DNA from 3 places in the Streptomyces sp. NPDC050388 genome. Region 3 is predicted to be linked to each of the others. Evidence: riboswitches for the same ligand, from Rfam matches in the RefSeq annotation. Region 3 holds a riboswitch; each other region holds the start of a gene.

What was found. Region 3 has a riboswitch for cyclic di-AMP ahead of AB0I73_RS26960 (M23 family metallopeptidase). Riboswitches for the same ligand answer to the same signal wherever they lie in the genome.
Positions count from the first base shown of each region.
Region 1: another riboswitch for cyclic di-AMP. It lies ahead of AB0I73_RS05440 (transglycosylase SLT domain-containing protein); the one in region 3 lies ahead of AB0I73_RS26960 (M23 family metallopeptidase).
Region 2: another riboswitch for cyclic di-AMP. It lies ahead of AB0I73_RS24420 (M23 family metallopeptidase); the one in region 3 lies ahead of AB0I73_RS26960 (M23 family metallopeptidase).

Region 1 covers NZ_JBFAKH010000006.1:158,347-161,611, reverse strand. Annotated here, with positions in the region: gene AB0I73_RS05445 (polyprenyl synthetase family protein) at 1-536, opposite strand, end outside; cyclic di-AMP (ydaO/yuaA leader) riboswitch at 1,167-1,330, shown strand; gene AB0I73_RS05440 (transglycosylase SLT domain-containing protein) at 1,343-1,834, shown strand; gene AB0I73_RS05435 (HAD family hydrolase) at 1,873-2,748, opposite strand; gene AB0I73_RS05430 (GNAT family N-acetyltransferase) at 3,092-3,265, shown strand, end outside.
Region 2 covers NZ_JBFAKH010000044.1:45,043-48,307, reverse strand. Annotated here, with positions in the region: gene AB0I73_RS24425 (PrsW family intramembrane metalloprotease) at 1-792, shown strand, start outside; gene AB0I73_RS24420 (M23 family metallopeptidase) at 857-1,891, opposite strand; cyclic di-AMP (ydaO/yuaA leader) riboswitch at 1,903-2,060, opposite strand; tRNA gene AB0I73_RS24415 (tRNA-Met) at 2,388-2,461, opposite strand; gene AB0I73_RS24410 (dihydrofolate reductase family protein) at 2,551-3,265, opposite strand, start outside.
Region 3 covers NZ_JBFAKH010000053.1:39,457-42,721, reverse strand. Annotated here, with positions in the region: gene AB0I73_RS26970 (pitrilysin family protein) at 1-180, shown strand, start outside; gene AB0I73_RS26965 (pitrilysin family protein) at 177-1,580, shown strand; cyclic di-AMP (ydaO/yuaA leader) riboswitch at 1,788-1,957, shown strand; gene AB0I73_RS26960 (M23 family metallopeptidase) at 1,966-2,739, shown strand; gene AB0I73_RS26955 (HPr family phosphocarrier protein) at 2,923-3,204, opposite strand.

The DNA of each region.
Region 1 (3,265 bases), on a different contig from region 3:
TTGCCGCCCAGGACGTCCAGGTAGTGGTCGACCGGGTCGCGGCCGTCCTGCGGCCCCGCGGTCTCCAGGATCTGACCGGAGACCAGCCGCTCGAACGCCTCCGCCTGTACCCGTACGGCCTCCGGCCCGAGGTCGGCCAGGATGTGCGAGGCGCGCGCGAAGAGGAAGTCGCCGGTGAGGACCGCGACGGAGTTGCCCCAGCGGGTGTTCGCACTGGGCACCCCGCGCCGCACACCCGCGTCGTCCATCACGTCGTCGTGGTACAGCGTGGCCAGGTGGGTCAGCTCCACGACCACGGCGGACGGCACGACGCCGGGCGCGTAGGGGTCGCCGAACTGGGCGGCGAGCATCACGAGCAGCGGCCGGAACCGCTTGCCGCCGGCCCGTACCAGGTGCTGAGCGGCACCCGTGATGAAGGGGACCTCACTCTTGGTGGCCTCGAGCAGCCCTTCCTCGACAGCCGTCATCCCGGCCCGGACATCGGCTTCCAGAGCCTGGTCCCGCACGCTCAGCCCGAATGGCCCGACGACGGTCACGAGGGGTCTCCTGTCTGCTGGTGTCCACTGGCGCTCAGACGTCTTGCACCGTCTACCGATGGGTCGCTGGTTGTCGATGGGTCGCTGACATCACTCGAGTCAGCGTATCCGGTCATGTTTCGATCACCGCCAGCACCCACATTCCCCAAACTCACCCCAGCACGCGCGGACGGCACCTCACGGCGCCCTCCGATATCGGATCACCATCAGATCGTTTCCGATCAGTTGACAGCAGTGGACATTTGCCAACTTTCCGGACGTTTCCCGCCCTCGCGCCGGGCGTGCGCCGAGCCACATCCCGACACCCGATCCATCCTGCCCGCCCCGCTGCCCGATTCGCCGCAATTGTCAAACGAATCCCCGTTGACGGCAAATGCTCCCGCACGATGCGGCCAGTGAGGTCGGTCACGCACATCCCGGCACGTTCGCGACTCACCGCGCGGGCGTCCTCCCTTGCGCTGAAAGCGAGTTGACCGTTGACACTCGCAAAGGATCAAGTACCCCAAATAGCCCAAGACAAGATCAAACGGCGTCATACGTGACGCTCGCACTTGTTCCTGACATGTGCTCTCGCATACGTTCCCGGCCTGTCGGGCGGACGCCGAATCCTGCCGCCGCCCGCGCCACCCGTCGATCAACTCACTCACGCACGGCAGGAGCGGGGGACCCAGGTAAGTCGCCGGACCGGTTCGCACCGGGACGGCTCGGGGTGAAGCCATGCCCTCAGGGGCGCGGCCGGGCACTCTCCCGCCCGAACCCGACAGCTCACCTCGTAGGCGTAGGAGAGGAACGCACACATGCCCGCCATGCCCGCATCCGGTCAGCGCCGCTTCGGCCGCACCCGCCTCGTCCGCTCCCTCGCCGTCGCCGGCGTGGCCGCGATCGCCCTTCCGGTGTTCGGCGCCACCAGCGCCTCCGCCGCTCCCGCCACCCCCGTGTCGTCCGCCCCGGCCACCGCCGGCACCGAGACGGCGTACCCGGACAACCTCGACGGCTGGATCCGCGAGTCGCTGTCGATCATGGCGCAGCACGGCATCCCCGGCAGCTACGACTCCATCCACCGCAACATCATGCGCGAGTCCTCCGGCAACCCGCAGGCCATCAACCTGTGGGACTCCAACGCCGTCGCCGGCACCCCGTCGAAGGGCCTGCTGCAGGTCATCGACCCGACCTTCCAGGCGTACCACGTGCCCGGCACGGCCTTCGACCCGTTCGACCCGGTCGCGAACATCACGGCGGCCTGCAACTACGCGGCGGACCGCTACGGCTCGATCGACAACGTCTTCGGCGCCTACTGAGACGTCCGGGCGCACCGGGGCACACCCGGCCCACGGGTTCACCCCTCGGGGCTGAGGCCGGGACGGCACGTGTCGGGGCGCGTGCCGTCCCGCCCCGCCCCGTCCGCTCCGCCGAACAACCGCTCGAGGACGACGGCCACGCCGTCGTCCTCGTTCGTCGTGGTGATCTCGTCGGCCACCGCCTTCAGCTCGGGATGCGCGTTGGCCATGGCGACGCCGTGGGCCGCCCAGTGGAACATCGGGATGTCATTGGGCATGTCGCCGAAGGCGACGGTCCGTTCCCGGCTCAGCCCCAGGTGCTCGGCGGCCAGTGCCAGCCCCGTCGCCTTGGTGACACCGCACGGCTGGAGCTCCACGGTGCCCGGTCCCGACATGGTGACCGTGGCCAGCGAACCGACCACCGAACGCGCCGTCGCCGCCAACTCGTCGTCACTCAGGAAGGGGTGACGCAACAGCACCTTGGTGATCGGCAGGACCCACAGATCGTCCCGTCGCCCGATCCGCACGGCGGGCAGCGTCGGGTGCGGCATCCGATAGCCCGGCTCGATCAGGGTGAGTCCGTCGATCCCGTCCTGGTCGACCGCGGCGTACACCTCCCCCACCTCGGCCTCGATCTTGCCGAGCGCGGTCTCCGCCAGTTCCCGGTCCAGCGTGACGGAGTGGAGCAGCCGGTTCGCGCCGGCGTCGTACACCTGCGCGCCCTGTCCGCACACCGCGAGCTCCGTGCTCCCCAGCCTGTCCAGGAGCGGCCGCACTCCGGGCGCCGGGCGGCCCGTCACCACGAGATGCCGGGCACCGGCCCGCGTCGCCAGTGCCAGTGCGGCGAGAGACCGGTCGGAGAGAGAGTCGTCGCCGCGCAGCAGCGTCCCGTCCAGGTCGGTGGCGATGAGTGAACAATCGGTGGGTGCGGCCATGATCAGAGAATACGGACACCACGCCCACCCGACTCACCCCCGCCCGGAACGTCTCCGTCCGTACGCCCGCACCCCTTATCCTTCGCGCCCCACCACCGGGCCGTCGCCGCGCGACCGCTCCCCCACGACCGCGCGACCGCTCCCCCACGACCGCGCGCCCGGCCCGCCACGACCGCGCGCCCGGCCGCTTCCGTCATCACCGGGTACGGACCTGTTAAAGGCCTCTGCACCACTTGGCAACAACATGGTCCGCTACCTACCGTCCTGGTGGTCCCGAACGGTACCTTCCAAGAGTCCAGGGGGGACTTGATCGGGGGGTCAGGTGAGCAGTGGACGCACACGTGTGCTGAGGCTCGAGGAGCTCGGCGAGGGGGAGCGGGAACGCTGGCGTGAGCTGCGCGCCGCGACGGACGCACCACGCAGCCCTTTCATGGAACCGGAGTTCGCCACCGCCGTGTCCCGGGTGCGGCCGCAGGCCCGGGTGGCGGTCCTGTACGAGGGGACGTCCGCCGAACCG
Region 2 (3,265 bases), on a different contig from region 3:
ACCGACCAGCTCACCGGCGGCAGCGGTGTCGCCTCCGTCACCGCGGCGACCTTCTTCGTCCGCGTCGTCATGTCGCCGTTCGCGCACCCGCTCTTCACCGTGCTCACCGGCATCGGCTTCGGCATCTCCGCGCTCGCCACCGAACGCCGGCGCCCGGGGCGCGTCCTGCCGCCCCTGGGCGGTCTGCTGCTCGCGATGGGCATGCACGCGCTGTGGAACGGCTCCTCGGTCCTCGGCGAGTACGGCTTCTTCGCCGTGTACGGGGCGTTCATGGTGCCGTCGTTCGGCCTGCTGACCTGGCTGGTGGTGTGGACGCGGCAGCGCGAGCTGCGGACCGTGCGCACGGAACTGCCCGTGTACGTCGCCGCCGGCTGGCTGACCCCGGCCCAGCCGTTCGCGCTCGGCTCGATGCGGGCCCGGCGCATCGCCCGGCGGTACGCGCGCCGGCACGGAGGCCGGGCGGCGGCACGGACGGTGGCGCGGTACGAGGCGTACGCCACGTCCCTGGCGTTCCTGCGGCACCGGGCACGCCGCGGCCGCGTGGGCACGGACTTCGCCGCACGGGAGGGGGAGCTGCTGCGGGAACTGTGGCGCCGCCGCGACGCGGCCCGCCCGGCCCTGGAGCACGCGGCCCGCGCCACCGCGCCGCCCGTGCCGCCCTGGCCTGTGTACGGCGCGTACGGCGTACACGGCGTGCACGGCGCGACGAGCCTCGCGTATGCCCCGTACCCCGCGCACCTCGGGCATTCCGCGTACCGTCCGAACCCGTACGCGTACCCGTACCACCCCTGAAACGCCTGACCGGCAGCCCTGACGTCGGGGGGTCGTCGTCAGGACTGCCGGGGCTGTGGTCGTCTCAGACGGTGAGGCCCTTCGACTGGAGCCAGGCCATCGGGTCGATGCCCGCGCCGGAGCCGGCGGTGTGGACCTCCAGGTGGAGGTGGGCGCCGGTGGAGTTGCCGGTGGAGCCGACACGGCCGATCACGTCGCCCGTGTTGACCTGCTGGCCGACGCTGACGTTGATGGAGGACTGGTGGGCGTACCAGATCTCGGTGCCGTCGTCGAGCGTCAACACGGTCTTGTAGCCGTAGGAGCCGTCCCAGCCGGCGGAGGTGATCGTGCCGGTGTGGACCGCCTTGATCAGCGTGCCCGTGGGGGCGGCGAAGTCCAGGCCGGTGTGCTGACCGGAGGACCAGTAGGCACCGGCCTGACCGAAGGTCGAGGAGACGGTGTACGAGGAGGTGGGCAGCGCGTACTGCCGGGCCAGCTCGGCGAGGCGCTCGGCCTCGGCCTTCTTCTTGGCCTCCTCCTCCGCCTTCCGCTTCGCCTCGGCGGCCTTCTCCTCCGCCTCCTTCTTCGCGGCGGCGGCCTTCTCCTTGGCCTCCTTCTCCGCGGCGGCGGCGGCCTCGGCGGCGGCCTTGTCCTCGGCCTGGCTCTGCTGCTGCTCGACCTGGGCCATGATCCGGGCGTGCAGCGCCTCGCCGGCGTCGGAGGCGCCCTGTTCGGTGGCCTCGTCGGCGACCACACCGATGTCGCTGAGCGCGGTGGCGGAGCCCTCGGGGGTTTCCTCGTCGGAGATGAGGGAACCGACAGAGGGAAGGTCCGGCATCGAGATCGAGACCGGCGGCTTGCCGGTCTGGGCGCTGGCCATGCCGCCACCGGCGACGGCGGCTATGACACCGACGCCCAGGACCGTGGAGCTGCGGGCGAGGCCTCCGCCGCGCTGCTTGCCGACGCGGTGCCGACCGCGCACGGGGCGGACGGACTCCTCGGTGGGGTTCCACTCCTCGAAGGGGCCCTCGGCGGGGCGGACACCGCCGTAGACGAAGGTGTCGCCGTCGTACTGGTTCGGCATGAAGGGGGCCTCGGGAGCAGGCCGGTTCGACGCCACGTGGGCGTACTCCTTTCCTTCCTTCTCGCCTACCGGGTTAGCTGACGGGTTCGGAGCAGGAAGGTCTCCTACGCGCGTATACCCTCCGTGTCTCCACGGGGGCATCCACGCGATTCACCCCAAGATGTTGGTTCCCCGGTTCCCTTGCGGGATTCGGCGCGTGCGCACGGAGCCGACTCGTGTGACGGCTGGGACGACCGCGCTGCGTTATCGAACGTTAATAGAGGTAGGGGTCGGATTCCAAGCCGTTCCTCTTGATCGTTAACGATTTCCGCACGGACTTAAGCGCCACGACCGGGCAAAAACGGGCGAGTTGACCGTGCCTCGCGCGTCACACCGAAACTGACGGTTTATCAGTTGTTATGCGCAGCGCGGTGGCCCGGTCACCCGGCGTCACAACGGCGTGGAGGGCGGGACGACAAGCCGGGACGACGGGGCGGAGGCCAAGAACGACCGAGGGCCGGAACCCTTTCGGATTCCGGCCCTCGGCCTTCAGTAGCGGGGACAGGATTTGAACCTGCGACCTCTGGGTTATGAGCCCAGCGAGCTACCGAGCTGCTCCACCCCGCGTCGTTGTGTCACCAGCATACGGCATGCGGGGGACACTCCGCACACTCCTTGTCGTCGCAGTCGTCGCAGTCGTCGCAGTCGCCGTCGCGTCACCGGCCGATCAGATGGCCGTTCGGCGCCGTGGCGGCCTCCTCGTGCTCGGGCAGCACGACGACCCGGGCGCCCCCGGCGGCCAGCACTCCGCTGCCGTCGGCGTCCGCCACGAAGGTGTCAGGCTCCCGCCAGGCGGTGACCACCCGCCGTACCCCCGCGTCCAGGATCAGCCGCGCACAGGGCGCCGGACGCGAGGCGCGGCGCGCGCAGGGTTCCAGGCTGGAGTACACGGTGGCGGTCGCGAGCCGCGGATCCGTGGGGTCGATCTTGGCGAGGGCGGCCTCCTCGGCGTGCACCACCGGGTCGCCGCCCTCCCGGGAGTGGCCGCGGGCCAGCTCGGTGCCGTCGGCCGCGACCACCACCGCACCCACGCTGAAGGCCGTCTCCGACGGCGGGCACTGAGCCGCCAGTTCGCAGGCGAGGGCCAGCCAGTGGTGGTCGGCGGCGGCGGGGAGCGGGCCGGTGCCGGGGGCGGTGGGCTCGTAGCGCATGAGGACGACGTCGCCGACCGGGCGGGTCTCCAGCAACCGCAGCCGGCCGCCCTGGTAGGCACCGGGGCCGAAGAGGCGGGCGGCCTCCGGGTCGCCGACGAAGAGCGGGGCGAGGACCAACTGGAGCTCGTCGGCAAGGCCCTGGGTGAGGAGCTGGGTGTGGATCAGGCCGCCGCCCTCCACCATGAGCCGCCGGACGCCGTACACGTCGTACAGGTGC
Region 3 (3,265 bases):
GACGTGACCGCCGAGGACGTCCGGGAGGTCGCCGAGGCCCGCCTGCGCCCGGACAACCGCGCGGTGCTCGTCTATGAGCCCGTCGCCCCCGAGGCAGGGGAGTCCGAAGAAGCAGCGGCCTCCGGAACCGAAGAAGCCGCGGCCGCCGGCACCGACGAGAACGAGGAGACGGCGAAGTGACCGAGCTTGCCACGATGGACTTCCACCCCCAGCCGCAGGCGGGCGAGGCCAAGCCCTGGGCCTTCCCGGCCCCCGAGCGCACCACGCTCGGCAACGGTCTGACCGTCCTGCGCTGCCACCGTCCCGGCCAGCAGATCGTCGCGGTCGAGGTGCTGCTCGACGCGCCCCTGGAGGCCGAGCCCGACGGCCTCGACGGTGTCGCCACGATCATGGCGAGGGCGTTCTCCGAGGGCACCGACAAGCACTCCGCCGAGGAGTTCGCCGCCGAACTGGAGCGCTGCGGCGCCACCCTGGACGCCTACGCCGACCACCCCGGCGTGCGCCTGAGCCTCGAGGTGCCGGCCTCACGGCTCGCCAAGGGGCTCGGGCTGCTCGCCGACGCCCTCAGGGCGCCCGCGTTCGCCGACAGCGAGGTCGAACGCCTCGTCCGCAACCGTCTCGACGAGATCCCGCACGAGCTGGCCAACCCCTCCCGTCGTGCCGCCAAGGAACTCTCCAAGGAGCTGTTCCCGGCGGCTTCGCGGATGTCCCGCCCGCGGCAGGGCACCGAGGAGACGGTGGCCGGCATCGACTCGTCGGCCGTACGCGCCTTCCACGAGAAGCACGTCCGTCCCGCGACCGCCACCGCGGTGGTCGTCGGTGACCTCACCGGCATCGACCTGGACGAGCTGCTCGGTGACACCCTCGGCTCCTGGACCGGATCGGCAGCCGAGCCGCGGCCCGTTCCGCCGATCGTCGCCGACGACACCGGCCGGGTCGTCATCGTGGACCGCCCCGGCGCCGTGCAGACGCAGCTGCTGATCGGCCGGGTCGGAGCGGACCGGCACGACCGCGTGTGGCCCGCGCAGGTGCTCGGCACCTACTGCCTCGGCGGCACCCTCACCTCCCGCCTGGACCGCGTCCTGCGCGAGGAGAAGGGCTACACCTACGGCGTACGGTCGTTCGGCCAGGTCCTGAGGTCCGCGCCCCCTTCCTCCTCCGGAGGGGCCACGGGCGCGGCCATGCTCGCCATCAGCGGCTCCGTCGACACCCCCAACACCGGGCCCGCGCTCGAGGACCTGTGGACGGTGCTGCGCACGCTCGCCGCGGAAGGCCTCACGGACGCCGAGCGTGACGTCGCCGTGCAGAACCTGGTGGGGGTCGCGCCGCTCAAGTACGAGACCGCCTCGGCCGTCGCCGGCACCCTGGCCGACCAGGTGGAGCAGCACCTGGCCGACGACTACCAGGCCGAGCTGTACCGCCGGCTCGCCACCACCGGCACCGTGGAGGCCACCGCGGCCGTGGTGAACGCCTTCCCGGTGGACCGCCTCGTGACCGTCCTGGTCGGCGACGCGGCGCAGATCAAGGCGCCCGTCGAGGCGCTCGGCATCGGCGAGGTCACGGTCGTGCCCGCCGAGTAGCCGGCGCGCGCAAGCGGAGCGCACGCGCGTGCGGGCCCTGGTGGCACGAGAGCCACCAGGGCCCGCCTGTGCCCGGATTGGGGTGGAGAGGTCCTGTCTGCCCTGTGGGATGCGCTACAGAAGGCGGGATCCGTTTGGGGATGGGAAGACGCCCCGCTTAGCGTCATCCGGGCTGTTCGTCGGGCAGTGCGCCGCACCCGCGGCACCGGACAGCCATCGCCGAGTCCCCGTACGGCGCGAGCCGGGGGGAGCCGGGGACCCCGTCGTGCAGTCCCTGGGGTGAATCGGACGCCCGCGCCTGTCGCGAGGGGCCCGTAGGAGACCTTCCTGCTCCGAACCCTTCAGCTAACCCGGTAGGCGAGGGAAGGAAAGGACCACCCACTCCATGGCGTTCACACGCGCCTCCGGGAAGCACCGTCGTCCCGGCCGCATGCACCGCGGCACCGCCAGGGCGGCGGGCGTCGCGGCCCTCACCACCACCGGCGTGGTCGGCTCCCTCGCGACCACGGCGTCCGCCGCCGGTCCCGCAGCGCAGCAGACCGGCCTGACCCCCGTCATCGCCATGGGCGAGGAGGTCGCCGCACGGGTCGACGCCCAGGCGGCCGCCCAGCACGAGGCCGCGCGGGAAGCGGCCCGGGACGCCGCGCGCGAGGCCGCGGAGGAGGCCGCACGGGAGAGGGCGGCCGAGGAGGCCGAGAGGGCCCGCGAGGCCGAGGAGCGTGCCGCGCGGGAGGCCGAGCGCAAGCGCCTCACCACCTTCGTGTCGCCGATCGCGGGTTCCTACGTCTCGACCGGTTACCTGTCCGGCGGCGCCGTCTGGTCCTCCGGCAGCCACACCGGTGTCGACTTCCACGCCGCGAGCGGCACCCCCGTGCTCTCGGTCGGCACGGGCACCGTCGTGGAGGCCGGCTGGGGCGGCGCCTACGGCAACCAGGTCGTCATCAAGATGCACGACGGCACCTACACCCAGTACGGCCACCTGTCGTCCGTCGCCGTCTCGGTGGGACAGCGGGTCACCCCGGGACAGCGGATCGGCCTCTCCGGTGCCACCGGCAACGTCACCGGCGCGCATCTGCACTTCGAGGCCCGTACGACCGCCGAGTACGGCTCCGACATCGACCCGGTCGCCTACCTCCGCGCGCACGGCGTGAACCTCTGACCCGAGGCGCTTCCGGCCCGAAGCGCGCACCCCGACGCCCCGGCTCGGCTCCCGAGCCGGGGCTCTTCGCGTGCCGAGCGGCCGGATGTCCACGGGCGCGGGGTCCTTCCCGAAAGGACGGAGCCGCGCCGCCCGGAAAGGGCGACGCGGCTCCACTCGCTGCCGGAGAAACCGGAGAACTCGTCAGACGGTCTCGGGGAGCTCCTCGAGACCCTCGGAGACCAGCTTCGCCAGACGGTCCAGGGCGGCGTCGGCGCCCTCGGCGTCGGAAGCGAGGACGATCTCCTCGCCGCCCTGGGCGCCCAGGCCCAGGACGGCCAGCATGGAGGCCGCGTTGACGGGGTTGCCGTCGGCCTTGGCGATCGTCACCGGGACGCCTGCGGCCGTGGCGGCTCGGACGAAGATGGAGGCGGGACGGGCGTGGAGGCCCTCGGCCCAGCCGACGTTGACGCGGCGCTCAGCCATGTGTTGCTGCCCTTCGGTGTTCAGGTTGTCTAGACCAGTTTCCCATATCGGGAACCACACC